Regions from separate parts of the Pseudoalteromonas sp. OF5H-5 genome, predicted to be linked through region 2. Evidence: predicted binding sites of a transcription regulator. Region 2 holds the regulator's gene; each other region holds the start of a gene.
The links. The regulator sigma-54, encoded in region 2, starts transcription at its own class of promoters, with help from an activator protein. The targets are predictions, from matches to a motif close to GTTGGCACGNNNNTNGNNT.

Region 1 (6,660 bases), on a different contig from region 2:
CGTGAGCGCCTAGAGCGATTACGTGTAGAGTCTGATAGTCGAGCAAAAGACCGCTTTTTGGCCCATTTAAGCCATGAGTTGAGAACACCGTTAACTTCTATCTTAGGTTACACTAATCTCCTCCTATCTCGGGAAGAATTGCAGAATGTTAAGCCTGAGCTTTCTATTATCAATAATAATAGTGAGCACTTACTTAACTTGTTAAACGATGTGCTTGACCTATCCAAGCTAAATGAAAATCGGTTACAGCTCAATAAACAAAACACGTGTTTGAGTAGCTTTTTAAGTGATTTGTATAGTTTGTTTAAAATGGCCGCAGCTAAGAAAGGCTTGAGTTTTAGTATCGAGGCTAAAACGCCATTGCCGCAGGATGTAAAAGTAGATAAGACGCGGTTGAAGCAGGTACTTATCAACATTATTTATAATGCGATTAAGTTCACAAGCTCCGGTTTTGTGAAGGTTGAGATAACACTACAAGCGGATGCAAAACTTGAATTCAAGGTGATTGACACGGGTATTGGTATTCCTTGCGAGAAGTTAAAACGTATATTTAAACCTTTTGAACAAGTACAAAATGTTACGACTCGTACAGACGAAGGTGCAGGTCTTGGTTTGGCTATTAGCTCGGCACTCATTAAATTGATGGGGGGGGAGCTGGCGGTTGAGTCGGCTTTGGGAGAGGGGAGTGAATTTGGCTTTAGTATTGATCTTGATACTATCGATGAAATGACTCTGGCGCCATTAATGCTTGATAAGACCCACAACGCGGCTAATAACTCGCTTCCATCTGATTTGAAAGGGCATATCCTTATCGTTGAAGATATCAGTGAGATCCAAATGTTAATGCGTACCTTGATTGGTCAAACTGGCGCAACCGCTGAAATTGCGGGTGATGGTATTGAAGCGCTTGCGATGCTAAAGGATAACCCTGATAAGTATGACTTAGTCTTTATGGACTTGCATATGCCTAGAATGGATGGCCGAGACACGATTGTTGCACTCAGAGAGCGTGGTATTGACTTACCTGTTGTCGCACTGACAGCAGCAGCTCAAAAAGGCACAAAAGAGGAGTTAATGGCATTAGGCTTTAGCGATATGATGAGCAAACCTGTTAATGTCTCTGAGTTAGGAGAATGTTTAACACACTACTTGAGCGGGGAGTTGGTAGCTTCTAGCAATGACGTAGAGCAAGCTAGCGGCACATTGCAGTTTTTAGTGGTAGAAGACGACGTAGATACACGCAATCTGCTTAAGCTGTTACTTAATTCACTGCAAGTGAATGTGGTTACGGCAGAGTGCGCGCAAACTTGTTGGCAGCATTTTGTTGGTTCTGAGCGCTTTGACACGATTTTACTGGATATAGGTCTGCCCGATAAGTCCGGGCTTACGCTTGCTCGAGAAATTAAAGCACAAGATCCTAATCAGCATATTGTGATTGCTAGTGGTTTTGATCCAGAGCCGGAAAAGTTGGCTGAGTCGCAAGTGGATGAAGTGTTATTAAAGCCAATTACACTTGTGGATTTGAAAGAAATTAAAGAAAAGCTAGTTTAGATAGAGAGCCAAAGAATAGCTCAAGGAGTTAAATGATACCTTGAGCTATTCTTTGTAAAAGTACTATTTTTCTTAGTGCGCCGAACTTGCCATATTTAGCGCTGAGTGCGCCAAACATAAACATGAAGCCCAACCCTTGAGGAGAGCTAATCGCGCCGGTGAATACCTTCTTGGCTTTCACTTGGGTAAGTTGATTAAAATGTTTAGCGGTAATGAGCTTTTTCTTCTCAATCACCACTTCTTGGTGCAACTTATCAGTGATGAATTCAGCGAGCTTCGTCATTGCTAGCCTCCTGCTTCGCAACTGGGGTATAAAACCCAGACGTCAGGTCGTTAATACTATTATTAAAGAGCTTCAGCCCTGTTATGATTAGGTAATAAATCATCGCGATATTGATAGTCAGTACGATACCCGCCGAAACAAACCAACTTAGTCCCGCGTAGGTTAACGCGTAAGCAAATAACACATGCAAGCTTCCCCACACCATTGCTGTCAAGATTAGAGAAAATAGAATTAACCCGAGCGCAATACATAAGGTTTTTAGATTAGCTCTAAACTTAGCACCTAATAGGTTTAGTTGTGCTTCTGCGATTTGCTGATAGCTGTTGAATAATAGAGACACAGAATCTTTAAGCTCAGCGAGCGCTGGAGTGCGCTCGTGAGCTGCTGCTTGACGGTCTCTTATTTGAGCTTGGTCTTGCATGATTACTTATTCCTTAACAGCATAGTTGCTAACATACCAAGTGAGAATGCGATACCAGCCGTTTTTACTGGGTTTTCCGTTGCATACTTTTTCACACCTGATGTATTCCACGCACGTTCCCACTCCTTGCGCTTGGCACCAATCGCTTCACTCGAATTATGGCTTTTTTCACGTAGTGAGGTTTCAGTACGAGATGCCGAAGCGTGCAGTGAATCTACTGATGCATGCAATGTATCTGCAATTTGATCCGTAACAGGATGGCTAGAGTCTTGGCCATTTGGCTGTGGTTTAGCTGTATTGCTTGTCTGTGTTTGGTTTGCTTGATTACTCATAAACTACTCCTTATTCGTTTAGTTCACTATATAGGTAGCAAACCCTTTGCCAACTTGAAAGTTGTTTAAATTCATAAGGTTAATGTTTTTCGGTATCGTTTGTCGGTAGATGCGAAATGAAGGGTGTAAATGTTACATAGCAGAACCTACAGGGTATTGTGGTCGCAAAGCTTGCAGCTTTTACATTGACTCACAACAGCGATAACCCATTCGTATCTTTTACTCGGCAGGATTACAGGGATCTGCAACAGTGGATTTTTATTTAGTAACCTTCGTGCTCGATGAGAGATTTCGACTGATGTTGGATAGGTATAAACTTCTTATTTCGAGTAACAAAGTAGCAAATTTATTACCTTGCCTATATAAATTTCGGCCTTAGCGATAGCGAGCTACGGCGGAATTACGAGTCCGGTTTTCTTGCCTTGGTTTAGTTACTTAAATGAGTAAGTTAGTATGGGATTACTATGAAGGAAGAAACAAAAAAAGCGCTACCAAGTGGTAGCGCCAAAACCAGACTCTTGTGGAAGAGCCAGGACTGAGTCAAAGGGGAAATAATTGGGAGGCTATAGAGCCAAAATTACTGCTTAAAACTGATATTCGATAGAGACGGCAGCTACGTCCATATCAGGGTCGATATTGTCTTCAAGTTCATAGCGAGTGTATTCTAACCGCATGTTAACGTTTTCATTGAGGTGAAACTCAACACCGGCACCATAGAGCCAGTCGCCACCCTCAAGGCTAGATGAAACTCGACCTACAGCTGGAATATCCGCGTAGATATCAGCATCCCACTCAAGCCAACCACCTTTTGCATACACTGAGAAATGTTCGTTTAGTGGAGCTGAAATACGTGTAGATAAAGAAATACCGTCTATTTCAGCAGAGTTGTCAATGTCACTTGCTTCGTCGAAGTTCTCATAGGCAAGTTCAAAACTCCAATATGGATTAATTTTTGTACCCACATACGCTTTTAGCATAGAAGAGTCGTCGTCGAATGAAGTGTCATTCTCACGATCTTCCCATTGGAAAGAGTATTGGCCATAGCCGATACCTGTGTAAATTTTATAATCATCTAGTCCAAAATCAGACTCCGCGTGAGCGGCTGTGGATGCAAGACCTAGAGAGGCAAGTAGCGCAGCAGCAATTGTTAATTGTTTCATCTTTACTCCTTAAATCAATATAAGTATGGGAGGGGGAAAGCCCCCCTCAAATCAAAATTGGCTTATGATTTTGTGGTAACGCGAAGGTTATCTTTTACATCTCTAACGTCATTGGCGTTTTTCGCGATTTGCACAGCAAGTTTGCGCTCCGCTTCGCTACCAACATGACCATTTAGTGTTACGACTAGACCTTCAACATCAACATCGATGTCAGTACCATCTACATCAGTGTCAAACAGGTAGCGAGACTTGATTACGGTTGCGATTTTTGCGTCAGTAAAGCCACTATCGCTTTCGTAATTACGCTCTTTTTTACGCTCATCTGACATATCAACGATAGTCAGGTCGTTTTTCACTTCTTTTACGCCATCGATACCTAGTACCAGTTCCTCAGCTAGCTTCTTATCTACTGAGTGTTCAACTTTACCAGTTAGCACTACAACGCCGTTCTTTACATCAGTGTTAATGTCAAAGTTGTTCAGTTCACCGTTGAAAAGCAGTGTTGCTTCTGCTTTACCGTCTATCCAAGCGTCACTCGCTTCTTTTTCCCAAGAGTTATCAGCAGCAAATGCTGAAGCAGTAGTAAGTGAAGATACTAGTACAGTTGCAATTAATGTCTTTTTCATAATTAAACTCCTTTAATTTCGTAGTCGAATTATCTGTTGCAGCTGTTGTGCCAATCTTTAACTTATTGATAATTATGTGATTTATTTTTATAGAGTAAGTTTTAAGGAAGAATTTACCGAGAAGATGTGTAAATTAGTTTGTAATAATTACCTTTTCCATGAACGGCTAATTAATATAACTAGGAATGATTACTGCATTCTAGATTTGTCGAGTACTTAAATAGGAATATTTGATTATGAATTTAGAAAAATTCTGGACGTTAATTAATGATAAGTTAATCTCTTGGCTTGAATCCGGTGTGCAGTTACTACCGAATATGATCCTAGCCTTAATGATACTCATATTCTTCACTGTTTTGGCTAAAATATCTTCAATTTGGTTTTCAAAGGCAATTAAAAAAGCAATAAAGACAGAACAAGTGGCTTCACTTATTAGTTCCATATTTAAAGTCTCTATTATTGCCATTGGGATTTTCTTCGCTTTAGATATAGTAAAACTATCAGGTGCTGTAATGTCATTGTTGGCTGGGGCGGGGATCATTGGCCTTGCTATTGGCTTTGCATTCCAAGACATGACCGAGAACCTCATCGCTGGATTTGTGATGGGGGTCAGAAAACCTTTTATGGTCGGTGACATTATAAGAACCAAGGATTGCTTTGGCACGGTAAGCAAAATCAATTTGAGAAACACCTTAGTAGAAAACTTTTATGGCCAGCTGTCTTATATCCCCAACAAAATTCTCTTTAAGAATGAGTTACAAAACTACACTAAGCTTGGCAAGCGAAGAATAGAAGTACCAGTTGGTATCTCGTATGCGGACGACCCAGAGCAAGCCCGAGAGGTGATTGTTGAGGCAATTAACAAGCTTGATTTCGTAGTAAGCCAAAAAGAAACAGATGTCTATGCAGAGTCTTTTGGTGACAGCTCTATTAATCTATTAGTGTGGTTTTGGATAGATTACCCAGCAGATCCGGGCTTTATGGTGGTCAGGCACAAAGCAATTTGCACCATTAACCGTGTATTAGTTGATAACGATATCTTAATTCCTTTCCCAATTAGGACTATGGATTTCAATGCTAAAGGGAGCACAACCTTAAGTACGCAATTATCACAGGAATAATTTACATCTAGTTTGTAATATTTTCACCGGTCTGAAGGTGCTTAGATTAAAAAGCCTTATATAATAAAGGTTTATGATTTGGCATTTAATCTGCATTAGTGAAAGGGACAGAAAATAATATTTGCAAAATGCACTTATTAAATATCGCAACGAAAGGAGTTATTTATGGCAGATTCAAATTACGACATGGGGCCGGTAAAAGAGCTCATCAAAGTATTAAATGGTGGTGTTGATTTTTACACTGAAGCTAAAAAGAAGCTAGATAATATCGAATTAAACCGCGTATTTGACCAAATGATTGTAGATAAAGCGCAAGCAATCTCGGATCTACAACCATTTGTTCTTATTGACGAAGGTGAAATTGAGACAGATTCAGCGCTTAGCATCGACATTCGTGAATCGTACACCAAGTTGGTTGGTATGGTGAGCACCGACAAAGAGCACACCTATATTTCTCAGCTAGAAGAAGTGGAAGACAAAGTGTTAAGCAAGCTTGATAAAGCATTAAGCAAAGATCTTCCACCTAAATGCAAGAGTGTATTACTGCAAATTCAAACCAGAATGCAAACTTGTCACGATCAAATGAAGCAGTTGCAAGAGCTAACTGCCTAAGGAGAATGTTATGTTGAGTTGGGCTGTAATGTTTTTATTCCTAGCACTTGTCGCAGCCGTGCTAGGTTTCACTGGAATCGCTGGCGCTGCGGCAGGTATGGCGAAAATTCTATTCTTTGTGTTTATCGCCTTTATGATTATTTCGTTTATTTTTGGCAAAGCACGAGCTCCCAGGTAAAAGGGAATTAACGTACAAAAACGGTTTTAGGAGATAGATTATGAAATCAGCAATTACATTAGCAAAAGCATTTGGTTTTGTTTCAATTTTAGCACTTTTTGGTTGTAGCGAAGGTCCGGCGGAAGATGCTGGTGAGCGTTTCGATGAAACAGTTCAGGAAGTAGAAAATAGCGTGGAAGACGCGTGTGAAGATGTAAAAGAGAACATGAACGCTGAAAACGAAGAGTGTTAAGCGAAAGTGATTTCGACGTGGAATAAAAGAGGAGAAGCCGATAAAAGCTTCTCCTCTTTTTTTGTAATAGGTTTAAAAATCAAACCTATACAGTTAAGAGACACAGTTACGAAGTATGATGCATATCAATAATGCGCTGCTTAA
Region 2 (6,660 bases):
TACAGATTTACCAGAGCCTGAGCGGCCACTGATAATGATAAGCTCGAGTCCTTTTTCTTCATCACTCATCAAGTTCACCTTGGATCACTGCATATAACTCATCATCACTTTTTGCTTGCCTAAGCATTTTGCAAAAAGACTTGTCTTTGAGTGTATCAGCAATCGCCGCTAAGGTCTTCAGGTGTTGTTGATTATCACCTTCAGGTACGATGAACGCGACAAAAATATCGACAGGCTGCTTATCTATGGCTTCAAACTGGATCCCTTGCTCGCTGACAAGCACCATAGCAAGGATTTTATCCAAACCTTCAAGTCGACCATGGGGAATGGCAATGCCTTTACCGATCCCTGTGCTGCCTAATTTCTCTCGCGCCATTAAGGCGTCCAAGATAGCATGCTGACTGGTATTTGGAATTTGGCTATGAGCCAGTTCGCTGATGTATTCTAAAATACGTTTTTTGCTATTAAAAAGGACCGCAGCTTTACTGCAGTCCTTGTTCACTAATTCACTTAATTTCATCTTAGTGTCGAGTGAGCTTCTCTTTGTGTTTAATAACTTGACGATCTAGCTTGTCGATAAGGCCATCAATTGCGGCATACATATCTTGATGCTCTGTTGATGCAAATAGCTCGCCGCCGTTTACGTGTAATGTTGCTTCTGCTTTTTGTACTAGTTTCTCGACATCAAGGATCACATGCACATTATTGATATGATCAAAGTGCCTTTCTAGCTTCGCAAACTTGTTGGTGACATAGTCTCTTAATGAGTCAGTAATTTCTACATGGCGACCAGTTAGATTTAGTTGCATAAGCATTTTTCCTTCTTGGGTTTTACGTCTTATATCAAGCTTTTACGCTGATTTGACGGTGGAATGGCTAGGGATTCACGATATTTTGCAATCGTACGTCTCGCTACCTTAATTCCTTGCTCAGCTAAGATATCTGCAATTTTGCTGTCACTCAATGGCTTCGCGGTATTCTCTGCAGCTATCAGCTTTTTGATAAGTGCTCTAATTGCTGTAGAAGAGCACTCACCTCCATTTTCCGTACTTACATGGCTAGAGAAGAAATACTTCAGCTCAAATATTCCCCGAGGTGTATGCATGTATTTTTGTGTTGTCACACGGGAAATTGTGGACTCATGCATCTCAACCATTTCAGCAACATCATTTAGCACCATAGGGCGCATTGCTTCGGGGCCATGTTCAAAGAATGCCTGTTGTTGTTGCACAATGCAATTGGTAACTTTTAATAAAGTATCATTTCGGCTTTCTAAGCTTTTAATAAACCACTTTGCTTCTTGTAAATGTGAGCGAATAAACTGACTATCCGTACTGGATTTCGCCGTTCTAGACATCGCAGCGTAATGGTCATTTACTCTTATTTTAGGCATAGCATCAGGATTTAGCTCTACGACCCAACGACCTTTTACTTTTTTCACCGATACGTCAGGGATCACATATTCAGGCTCTTCATGAATAATGCTTGCCGCAGGCTTTGGGTTAAGGCTATGTATTAACGTCATGACCTCTTTGAGATCGGCTTCTTTAAGGCGCGTTTTCTTAGCCAAAGTTCGATAGTCACGGCTGGCAAGCAAGTCGATATGCTCTGTCAGGATCATTTTTGTTTCGGCAATCCATGGGGTATCTGGGGCGAATTGGTTTAGCTGAATGCATAAGCATTCTTGTAAACTACGCGCTGCGATACCGACAGGGTCAAAAAGCTGAATGCGTTTGAGTACGGCTTCGACTTCATCTAGCTCAATAGGCTCTTCGCTATTCTCGTCATTAATGCTTTCTAAAATGTCTTCGCAAGACAGTGTTAGAATGCCTGACAGGTCGACCGCTTCAATAATCGCAATCGCAATAGCTCTATCTGTTGGACTAAATGGTGTCAGTTCGAGTTGCCACATGAGATAATCGTGGAGAGATTCAGAGGTTTCCCCTTGATAAACATTATCGTCATCGGGAAGTGGACCTGAGCTTGCAGCAGGCGCTGCACTCATATACTCGTCCCAAGTGACATCCATGGCAAGGTCATCGCTCACAGTGTCTTTGCTCATGGCGGTATCTGAGTCTATCTCATAGTCACTAACCTGCGTTTCATCGGCTGAATCTTGATTGTCGTCAGCACGGCTCTTTTCTTGGCTGTGTTGGTCAGCGTTTTCGCCGTCAGTATTATCACCTTCTTCCACTTCCAACAATGGATTGCTGTCTAATGCTTCTTGTATTTCTTGTTGCAGATCCAATGTACTAAGCTGCAGCAAGCGAATGGCTTGTTGCAGTTGCGGAGTCATTGTAAGTTGCTGCCCCATGCGCAGCTGTAATGATTGCCTCATGTATCTCTAACAATCCTTTTTAACAGTTATTAATACTACGTCTTAACTATAGCTTGAATTGTTCGCCTAGGTAGACATCTCTTACGGTTTGATCTGCCAAAACATGTTCTGGCGTGCCTGCAGCGATTAACTCACCATGTGAAACGATGTAGGCCTTTTCACATACGTCCAGTGTTTCTCTAACGTTATGATCGGTGATAAGCACACCGATACCACGGTTTTTTAGGTGCTCTATGATTGTCTTTATATCTAACACCGAAATAGGATCAACACCAGCAAAAGGTTCATCTAACAGGATAAACTTAGGGTTTGCGGCTAAAGCACGAGCAATTTCGACTCGTCTTCTTTCGCCTCCCGACAATGCCATGCCCTGTGAGTCGCGAATGTGTTGAATATTAAACTCATCCAGTAACTCGTTTAGTTCAGCTTCTCTTTCAACTTTAGATAAGTCTTTTCGAGTTTCTAAAATCGCCATCAAATTTTGATAGACCGTGAGTTTTCTAAAGATTGAAGACTCTTGCGGTAGATAGCCAATACCAAGTCGTGCACGGCTGTGCATCGGTAACAAAGTGATATCTTCGTCATCAATCTGAATATAGCCTTTGTCGCTTGGTACTAACCCTACAATCATGTAGAACGTAGTGGTTTTACCTGCACCATTTGGTCCTAATAAGCCTACAATACTGCCAGCCTGAACACTTAAACCAACATTTTTGACGACCTGACGACCCTTATAACTCTTTGCTAGACCAGTTGCTTTGAGCTCGCTCATTAATTGTTACCTTCTTCCTGCGCTTTTTTCTCTTTAGCGTCTTTTTTGTCATCAACAGGAACAAGGATGGTTCTTACTCGAGAGTCTTCTTGGTCTGAGCGCTCAGCGCTGATCAATTGCTTTTCAATGTCATAGGTGATGACTTGAGCATTGATTTTTTGCCCAGTTTGATTGATTTCAGCATCACCAGAAATCACTAGGGTTCCCTTCGCTACGTCGTAACGGATTTCATTTGCTTTGGCTTCTAGCAAGTTGCCATCGGGTTGACGTTCGCTAAAAGTGGCAGGGCTGCCAGTTGCCACAAGCAGTTGCTTGTTAATGCCAAGTTCCGCGCGACGGTGGACCTCTAGGCGATCGGCATTTATCTTTCTGTTGCCATGAATAATAACAACATTCTGTTCAAAAATACCGATGTTGCTTTGCAGTTGAGCTTGCTGACGGCCAGCATCAATAATGACTTCATTTTGTTCTGCAGCAATTGCTAGAGTAGAACTTGCAAGCAAGCCGATGAAAACTAGTTTGTTAATGATTTTACTGGTCATAATAAATTGTCTTTGTGTGGTTGATGAGTTCGATCACTTGCTTTTGTAGATCCGCATGCAGTCCTTTACCTGTGATCCTAAGACTAGGACCGTTGATAACGACAGGGTGTTCCGACTTCATCAATTTTTGCTTAATTTCAACTCTTACATTATCGGCATTGATATCCGTGATCATGGCGTTAGGTGTTAAATTCTTTGCCAACACATTGCCCTCTAATATCAAGGTGTTGTTTTCGTATAGGGTTGCTTCTAATGCGCTTATTTGCCAATTCTGTTCACCGTTATATAAGGTGAAAATGGGCTTTTCAAAGTGACTAAAGCCAAGATCTTGATACAACTCCATCTTATCAGCAGTTACCTGATAGTTTAATAAGCCATTTTCACTATAGGTCGTTTGCTGAAGCGTGGTTGCAACATAATCGGGTTTAGCTAACGGTTCATCTTCGTTTGCTGGATCCGCCTCTGATGGATTAAACATGGGCGACCACATCCATACCATTAAAGAAGCGAAAACAATGAGTAAGATGACACGTAATACGGTCATGTACTTGATCCTTTGGAAGTCAATAAGTGATTTTGGCTGAGCATTAGAAGATCAGTTAGTTCTCTCACGGCACCAAAGCCACCTGGCATCAAGGTCGTGTAATGGGCGATATGTTTAACAAGAGGATGTGCATCATTGACGGCAACGGCAAAACCAACTCGTTCCATTACGGGTAGATCTGGGCCATCATCACCAATATATGCAATTTCGTCATCATTAAGGTTGAGCTTAGTCTTCAGTTCATCATATGCCACTAACTTGTTTTCTTGACCTTGGTAAATATAAGTTACATTTAAACTAGTCATGCGTTGCTGAACTATTTGTGAATGTCTACCTGTGATAACGGCGACTTCGATACCACTATCAATCAAGGCCTTAATACCAAACCCGTCTTTGGTATTAAATGCTTTCAGTTCTTCACCATTGTTACCAAGGTATATACGGCCATCTGAGAATACGCCATCAATATCGCAAATTAATAATTTGATTTGTTTTGCTTTTTCCCAAGCTTCAGTTGAAATCGTCTGATATAAATCTTCAAATTGCATTACAGCACCCCCGCTCTAAGTAAATCTTGCGTATTCAAGGCGCCAACCGGAATGTTGTTTTCGTTCACCACAATCAAGCCGTTAATCCGTTTGGTTTCCATAATATTGAGTACCTCAGCTGCGAGCATATCGGCGCGTGCCGTCGTACTTTTAGCCGTCATTACTTGCGTGATTGGGGTGGTGTGAATATCGACCTTTTGTTCGATAATACGGCGCAAGTCACCATCGGTAAAAATACCTTGTAATTGCGAGCTTTCATCTACGATTGCCGTCATACCTAAACTTTTAGCTGACATTTCAAATAAAGCTTCTTTAACTGTGCAATGACTATTGACCATAGGGATTGCATCCCCTTGATGCATGACATCAGCAACGGTTAGTAGTAGACGCCTTCCTAAACTACCGCCAGGATGAGAAAGTGCAAAATCATCAGCCGTAAAGCCTCTGGCTTCAAGTAGCGCAACCGCGAGCGCATCACCCATCACTAGCGTAGCTGTGGTGCTGGCCGTGGGTGCAAGTCCTAGTGGGCAGGCTTCTTTTGATACTTTAACACAAAGGTGAACCGTCGCATTACGAGCCATTGTAGAGCTTGGGTTGCCTGTCATGGAAATAACGGGGGCCCCTAAGCGCTTAATTACAGGTAGGATTGAGATCACCTCTTGGGTTTCCCCTGAGTTGGAGATCATCAGTACCACATCATCTTTGGTGATCATACCTAAGTCGCCGTGACTTGCTTCACCTGGATGAACAAAAAATGCGGGGCTGCCAGTACTTGCGAGTGTCGCTGCGATTTTGTTACCGATGTGGCCGGACTTACCCATGCCAATCACGATGATGCGACCTTGACAGCCAAACATAATTTCACAGGCTTTTACAAATTGCTGATCAACAAACTGTTGCACTTCTTCTATTGCTGCAAGTTCGGTAGCAAAAACTTGATTTGCAGAATCAATAAATGGGTTCGTTGTCACAAGGCTTCCTTAAATGATGTAGTAAATATAACCGACGAAGCTTGCGACAAGTATGCCACCTTCCAAGCGGTTGATGCGGCGCTGACCTGTTAAGCTGAGGCTCATTAGGATAAGCAGCAGTGTCGCGCCAAGCATAATAAATATATCACGTGACGCAATATTGGCGTCGAGGACGGATGGGTTAATGATCCCAGCAATGGATAGCACGGCCAATATATTAAAGATGTTCGAACCAATAATATTGCCAAGCGCTAGATCGTCCTCCTTCTTTAGTACACCAGCAACACAAGCAGCAAGCTCGGGTAAACTAGTACCAACGGCGATAATGGTTAATCCTATTAGCAGGTCACTCATGCCAAAATATTTGGCGATATCAACCGCAGCGCCAACGAGATAGTCCGCGCTAATAGGCAGTAAAATCATACCCACGATTAACCAGAAAACAGCTTTTTGAGTTGGAATATTATTTGGCACTTCTTCACAGGCTTCACTGACAAATGGGTCATCATTATCTCCACCACCACGCTTGGTGATAATGATAAGTGCAAGAAGAAAAGCGGCGAAACCGACTAATAACAAAACACCTTCTACGAAACTAAAGTGGTTATCACTAACGATATACCAAGCTGCCAATGAAACGACGACTAACAGCGGCATTTCGCGGCGCAAAATACCAGAGCCAACGGAGAGTGGCCTTAATAACGCGGTGAGACCCAAAACGAGTAAGATATTGGCGATGTTAGAACCTATGGCATTGCCCACGGCGGTGTCTGTTTTATCTGCAAGAGAGGCTTGCGCAGCAACCATCATTTCTGGTGCTGAAGAACCCATGGCCACGATAGTTAAACCAACAATTAATGTTGGTACACCAAAGTTTCGTGCAAGAGCGGCCGCACCAAAAACAAAGCGGTCAGCACTCCAAACCAGTGCAATAAAGCCAAGAAT
Region 3 (6,660 bases), on a different contig from region 2:
TGTTGAAGCAGAATGGTATTTCTACCGTAGGGCTCCAAAGCGCCGAACATATTGAGGAAGTTTGTCGCTCACTGCAACCCGATATCATCCTGATGGATATCCATATGCCAAATATTGATGGCTATCAAGCGACCAAGCAGATCAGAGCCGTGTGGTCTGAAACTGAGCTTCCCGTTATCGCCTTGACCGCCAATGCAAGCAAAGAAGAGCGGGCGAAAGCCACAGCCGTTGGCATGAATGATTATTTGGTAAAACCAATTAATAGCACACAGGCGTGCAAGGCATTGGCAAGTAATATTTTCCAGTCAGATAAAACAGAAGAAATCTTTTTCGATTATGAGTTTGCTTTATCACAAATGATGCAAAATGAAACGTTTTTGAAAACAATGTTAGATAAATTTGCTAAACTTTGCCATGATTACCTAGAACAGGTTGCTGAAATAGAGCAAGGTTCAGCATTATTCGAGTTAGCACACGGAATTAAGGGCGCAGCTGCTGGTCTGGGTTTTAAGCGACTGGCGAAAGTTGCAAAAGACCTTGAAACGCAAAGCAAAACGATCACAACAATAACAAATCGCACTGACTTGGATGTGTTAACAAATGCACTTTCACAGGTGGTGTGCTTTATCGAGCTAAAAAGGTAGCGTCATAAGATGCAGCAAGCTGAGCACATTTTTATTATTGATGATGACCCAATAAATAAGATGGTCCTAAGTAATACATTAGGTGACGGCCATCGGTTATCCCATAGCACTGACGCTAAGTTATGTATTGATGAACTAAAAGTAAGCAAACCAGATCTTATTATTTTAGATGTGTTAATGGCTGACGGCGCTGGCTTTGCTGTTTTAGAGTGCCTGAAAAAGGATGCGAGCACTTACGGTATTCCCGTTGTCGTGATCTCCGGTAGTGTGAGCTTTAAAGATGAAGCACGAGGTTTGGAGTTAGGGGCTGTGGATTATATTACTAAACCCTTTAACCCTTTGATTGTAAAAGCCAGAATCAAAAACCATTTAGCAATAAAAAAGAAAAATGATCTGCTAGAAAAGCTAGCCTCTATCGATGGTTTAACAGAGTTGCCCAATCGCAGGTATCTAGATGAAGCGATGAAATCAGCTTTAGAGAGCGCAAAAGCTGATGGCAGTGCGTTTACCGTAATGCTGGTTGAGGTGGACTATTTTAAAACGTTTAATGAGCATTATGGCTATATGCATGGTGATGACTGCTTATTTAAGGTAGCCAAAGCGCTAGAAGAAGCCGCAACCCGACGTTCTTTATTTATTGGCCGTTTTGACGGTACCCGTTTTGCGTTAGTGCTAACTCAGCATAATATCGACATAATTAATGAAATAGCAGAAGCGTTGCACGACTCGGTTAACGCGTTAAAAATCCCCCATATTGCCTCACCCATATGTGCGCATGTGAGCGTTAGCATTGGTGCAGTTCATATTGAAAATCACTGTAGTAATGAGCTCGGTGAGCTGATCAAAATGGCCGATAGCGCACTTGCCGTTGCACAAAAACAGCAAAGTACGGTTTTTATTAAAGTGTTATAAATATCTAAAGCCATATGCGGGGGCTAAAGCATATCCGCATTATTCACCATCCTTGGTGCGATAAAGTCTTACTGAATTTGCTTTAGTGCGTTGTCGCCAAAGCCAACCAGTTGGTTGTTTTTGAATACCAATGGCGTGCACTCATCTTTTGTTACTTTGCCGTCTGAGTGTTTGCTGTTGGTTGCATAGTACAGCACTTGATAGTTGTCGCCGTCTTTTGACACCAACTCGCTAAAGTCAGGAGTTGCAAACATGTCTTTTACTGATGAGTAAGACGCGCCCATTTCAAGGTTAGCAATCTTTTCACGATTTTTACGCTGTTTATGTTCCCAGTTAGACGAGTTGTATTCAGAAGCCCAACCGTGTTCTACTTCACCGTCGGATACAGCAACGATACAGCCTGATAATAGAGTAGAGCTAAGCGCAGCCACTAACATTAATTTTTTCATTGTTGTTTTCCTTTTTAATTTTGTTGCTGAGCAAGTAATGCAAACAGCCATTTATTTTTTGCTTGAATTATCACAAGAGTTGCAAACTCTTTGCCAACTAATAAAGTTTATAAATATCAGTTTGTTGTTGTTTTTTAATCAGTTTGTGGTTGATGGTTTTCACTAACTTTTAGCGATATCACTCACTAAAACAATAATCTAGACCACTCGGTTTCTCGTTGTGCCTGCCACAAAACTTTCAATATTAATGGCAATTTCGCCGACTAAACGTTCGATGGCTTCTTTACTTGCCCATGCCGTATGCGGTGTTAAAAGCAAGTTTTCCCCTTGGTATTGAACAAGTGGGTTGCTTGCTTGGGCCGGCTCTTGAGTGAGGACATCCACAGCAGCACCAGCTATTTGCTTGTTAGTTAGCGCATCCACCAGCGCTTGCTCATTGACTATTCCGCCTCTCGCGGTGTTGATAAGATAAGCATGATTTGGAAGTAGAGCGAATTCAGCTCTCGAAATCAGGTTTTCTGTTTCAGCGGTAAGCGGGCAGTGAATCGATACAATATCCGCAATCTGCAGTGCTTCTTCAAAAGCCATTCGTCCTGCTCTAACCTCAGTTAGGCCCCTACGTTCGGCAACAATTACCTGAGCTCCAAATGCTTGTGCGACTTTTGCAACGGCTTCTCCTAACGTTCCATGGCCTACGATCACAAAGTTTTTGCCTGCAATTTCGTTGATGCTGTAGTCCAAGCGACAAAACATATCACTTTGCTGCCAAAGCCCTGCACGGCAGTCTTGCTGGTAACGATGAATATTTGTCATTAAGTTACCAAGCATAGTAAAGGTGTGCTGCACGACAGAAGGGGTCGAATAACCAGCCACATTAGCCACCGCAATTTGATGGGCTTTTGCGGCTGCCAAATCGATGTTGTTGACGCCTGTGGCCGCAACACAAATCAGGCGTAATTGCGGTAACGCCGCGATTGTTTGTTCAGTTAACTGTACTTTATTGGTGATGATGACTGCTGCATCTTTACAGCGTGTGATGATGTCCTCACTGGGTGTGGTGTCGTAAGACGTTAATGTGCCTAGTTTGGCAATGGGGGAAAGATCGGTTCCTGCAAGGGTTTTAGCGTCTAATACCACGATTTGCATTATTTTTATCCTTTTCTTGACTTTGGAGTTAACTCTAAGGTTTATACTTGTGATGTCGACTAGGATAATCTTCAGGACTTGGGAGTGTAAAGTGGTAAAGATTGGTGAGCTGGCAAAGCGGCTTAACGTATCAACTGACACGTTAAGGTATTATGAAGCAAACGATCTTCTACACCCTTGCACAAGGAGCGAGGGCGGGTATCGGTTGTTTGATGAGCAAAGTGAAAAGCAAATGCGCTTTATTCTTCGCGCGAAGGAAGTAGGGTTTAGCCTCAAAGAAGTGCAAGACTTGCTGAAGATAAAGTTTGAAAAGCATCAGCACAGTTGCGAAGAAGTGAAAACGCTGACTATCACTAAACGGGATTTAGTGAGAGCGCGGATCGCTGAGTTACAAAAATTTGAACAATCATTATCGACGCTAGCAGAGCAATGCTGCGGCGGTAAGGAAGCGGCAGTGAGCTGCTCGATTTTAACGGCCTTGGAGGCTATCGATGAATGAACTGATAGTAAATTTTTGGCAGCTATTTTTAGTATCTGCCCCGTGGTTACTGCTTGGCCTAATATTGGCTGGGTTACTTAATGTATTTATTCCAAAAGATTTATTGCAAAAGCACTTAGGAAAAGAAGGATTTTGGACAACGATAAAGGCAGCGCTGATTGGGGCGCCTATGCCACTGTGCTCTTGCGGCGTTATTCCTGCTGCGGTGGGACTGAGAAGAGCGGGGGGCTCGAAAAGTGCGACAACCGCATTTTTAGTCTCAACGCCTGAAACTGGAGTGGACTCTATCTCAGTTTCTTATGTACTACTTGGTCCTTTTATGGCGATAATTAGGCCAATTGCGGCTGTGGTTAGCGCAATTGCGGCTGGGTTACTCGTTAGCAGTGAGAAAGATGATAAGCCTGTGCCACTAAAGCACCTTAATACCTCAGAGGAACCAAGCGCGACTAGCGGTTGTTGTGACGCTAATCATCACTCAGAGCCAAAGCCTGCTGAAAAGCATCACAGCCATGATAGCTGTTGTGCCAGCGCTAAAGTGGAAACCGCAAAAGTAAGCTCAAGCTGCTGTGCGCCTGCAAGCCCGCAATTAGCAATGGTAGGGACGAATATGTCTTGTTGTGATACTACGGAGCCTACCGTAACCAGTTGTTGCGACTCTTCATCAGCCACGACAAGCTGTTGTGAGCCAGCTCCTAAGCCTAAAAACCAAGGGATTTTTGGTAAAATTGTAGAAGCTGTTAAGTTCAGCTGTAATCAATTACTGTCCGACACCGCAGTTTGGCTACTTATCGGTTTATTCTTTGCAGCGTTAGTGCAAACCTTTGTGCCTGAGTCTTTCTTATCTCAGTGGGGCGACGGTATTATTGCCATGCTAGTGGTTATTCTTATCAGTATCCCAATGTATATTTGTGCGACCGCTTCAACTCCAATCGCTGCGGGTTTATTAATGGCTGGTGTTTCACCCGGTGCTGTATTGGTATTTATGCTCGCAGGCCCTGCAACTAACATCGCCACAATTGGGGTGGTTGGTAAAGAATTAGGGCGTCGTGCCGTGTTTGCCTACTTGGGCGGTGTCATCGGGATTGCACTTATCTTTGGCTATTTAACTGATTACTTAGTCAATACTTATGGTTTTGTTGTAACGCCGATGATAGGTGAGGAACACGAAGTGCTACCACATTGGTTAACAGTATCGATGGGCGCATTATTAGCAGCACTCTTACTAAGATTAGCTATACTCAAATTAGGTAAAGTTGTTAGAAGATAAACTATTGTGGTACTTTTTACCGTATTACAATTGCATGACGCTTAAGCATTTATTGTTCCAACTTGGTATATTGCCTTGGTGGTCAGACATGAAATGCTTAGCGTCTGTTTATTTGACACGATAGAATGCGTTCCAGTATTCGTTAATCCGACAATTTGAGAAGTAGAGTGGATAAATACGCTGACATTAGACCGTATAATGATGATGAAGTAGTGCCAGCACTGGCACGTCTACTAGGTGATGATCAATTCATTGATGTGATCGCCAAATATAACCTGCCAGCTTGGTTAAATGCTTGGCCTGCTATTGCACGCCCACTCGTAAGAATGAAACTAAAAAAGAAGTGGGGAGATTTTTGTACGATTGAACAAGTACAAGATGAAGTGGCGTACTATCTGCAAATTTTAATCAATAAAACGACGTCTAAAGTGACTTATTCTGGCCTTGAAACATTAGACTCGAATACCTCGTATTTATTTATTTCAAATCACCGTGACATCGTATTAGACCCTGCACTTGTTAACTGGGGCTTGCATCAGCAAGATATGCGCACGGTGCGTATCGCTATTGGTGATAACTTACTGCAAGTACCTTATATCACTGAGCTTATGCGCCTTAATAAGAGTTTTATTGTAAAACGCTCGGCAAAGGCGCCGAAAGAAATGCTAAAAGCACTAACCCAGCTTTCAGCCTATATTTCTGACTCATTAAGTGAAGGTAACTCCATTTGGATTGCGCAAAAAGAGGGGCGTGCGAAGGATGGAGTGGATCAAACCGATCCGGCACTGTTAAAAATGCTACAGCTCAATGGCCGCAAACAGAAGCTAGATTTTTCAGAATATGTAAAGCAGCTCAGGATAGTGCCCGTTGCCATCTCCTATCAATATGAGCCATGCGCGGTTGCTAAGGCTAAAGAGCTATACCATAAAAAGCAGTTTGGCCAATATGTGAAAGCACAAGGCGAAGACATTGCTAGCATTGTTGAGGGCTTTAGTTCAGATAAAGGCCATGTGCATATCGCATTTGGCGACCCTATCACTGCGGATGTTGAAAACCCAGATGAGCTGGCGAATGTCATTGATAAACAGATTTTAGATTTATACTATCTGCATTCAACCAATCACCTAGCAGCAGGCGATGATGCGCAAGTTAGCCCAGAAGATAAAGAGGATTTTATCTCAACACTTGAGTCTGTACCGGAAGAGCTGAAGCAATTGGTGCTGAGTATGTATGCCGAACCACTGCGTCGCAAAGGCATTTAATAGCAGTGAACATGCGCAACCGTGGTGTTAGGTGGTTGCGCTTTTGTTTGGTTAATTAATAACTTTATGATAATAAACGACTTCCATATCTCCTAAAATATCTTTGTGAAGCCCTTTTTTCACATAACTCATCCCAAGTTTTTTCATAATATTGATGGAGCCAAGGTTCTCTTCTTCAGCGATAGCGCTCAAGTGTGTCAAAGTAGGATTTACTGCTATTAGGTCTGGAAGAAGATGTTGTGCGGCCTCTGTTGCAAACCCTTTGCCCCAAGAAGCTTGTTTAAAACGCCAACCGAGTTCTAAATCCTGATCGTTTCTTTGTTCTGAAAAGAAGTTAGCAGGGCGAACCAAAATCCAACCAATAAATGCCTTGTTTGGCAGCTCGAAACAGCCCCAAAGCCCCCAACCTTTGATCTCGTCCGTATACTCGGTTAAACGTGGAATATATACGGCTTTTACTTCTTCAAGTGAGTTAGTCTGA

Region 1: a site for sigma-54 is predicted at 4,410-4,428, ahead of L1271_RS01660 (BON domain-containing protein). Genes of this name have one in related genera too.
Region 3: a site for sigma-54 is predicted at 2,085-2,103, ahead of L1271_RS00285 (DUF3192 domain-containing protein). Genes of this name have one in related genera too.

The regions. Positions count from the first base shown of each region.
Region 1 is NZ_JAKGBF010000001.1:362,849-369,508, forward strand. Features, by position in the region: gene L1271_RS01635 (response regulator) at 1-1,551, shown strand, start outside; gene L1271_RS01640 (hypothetical protein) at 1,580-1,834, opposite strand; gene L1271_RS01645 (hypothetical protein) at 1,818-2,255, opposite strand; gene L1271_RS01650 (hypothetical protein) at 2,258-2,587, opposite strand; gene L1271_RS01655 (outer membrane beta-barrel protein) at 3,172-3,747, opposite strand; gene L1271_RS01660 (BON domain-containing protein) at 3,810-4,373, opposite strand; gene L1271_RS01665 (mechanosensitive ion channel family protein) at 4,610-5,494, shown strand; gene L1271_RS01670 (PA2169 family four-helix-bundle protein) at 5,660-6,106, shown strand; gene L1271_RS01675 (DUF1328 domain-containing protein) at 6,117-6,284, shown strand; gene L1271_RS01680 (hypothetical protein) at 6,325-6,516, shown strand.
Region 2 is NZ_JAKGBF010000002.1:43,691-50,350, forward strand. Features, by position in the region: gene rapZ (RNase adapter RapZ) at 1-69, opposite strand, end outside; gene ptsN (PTS IIA-like nitrogen regulatory protein PtsN) at 62-520, opposite strand; gene hpf (ribosome hibernation promoting factor) at 522-809, opposite strand; gene L1271_RS03070 (RNA polymerase factor sigma-54) at 839-2,338, opposite strand; gene lptB (LPS export ABC transporter ATP-binding protein) at 2,385-3,110, opposite strand; gene lptA (lipopolysaccharide transport periplasmic protein LptA) at 3,110-3,652, opposite strand; gene lptC (LPS export ABC transporter periplasmic protein LptC) at 3,642-4,196, opposite strand; gene kdsC (3-deoxy-manno-octulosonate-8-phosphatase KdsC) at 4,193-4,744, opposite strand; gene L1271_RS03095 (KpsF/GutQ family sugar-phosphate isomerase) at 4,744-5,715, opposite strand; gene L1271_RS03100 (calcium/sodium antiporter) at 5,725-6,660, opposite strand, start outside.
Region 3 is NZ_JAKGBF010000001.1:58,183-64,842, forward strand. Features, by position in the region: gene L1271_RS00275 (hybrid sensor histidine kinase/response regulator) at 1-644, shown strand, start outside; gene L1271_RS00280 (GGDEF domain-containing response regulator) at 654-1,556, shown strand; gene L1271_RS00285 (DUF3192 domain-containing protein) at 1,625-2,005, opposite strand; gene L1271_RS00290 (D-2-hydroxyacid dehydrogenase) at 2,204-3,151, opposite strand; gene zntR (Zn(2+)-responsive transcriptional regulator) at 3,243-3,650, shown strand; gene L1271_RS00300 (SO_0444 family Cu/Zn efflux transporter) at 3,643-4,917, shown strand; gene L1271_RS00305 (1-acyl-sn-glycerol-3-phosphate acyltransferase) at 5,085-6,179, shown strand; gene L1271_RS00310 (GNAT family N-acetyltransferase) at 6,231-6,660, opposite strand, start outside.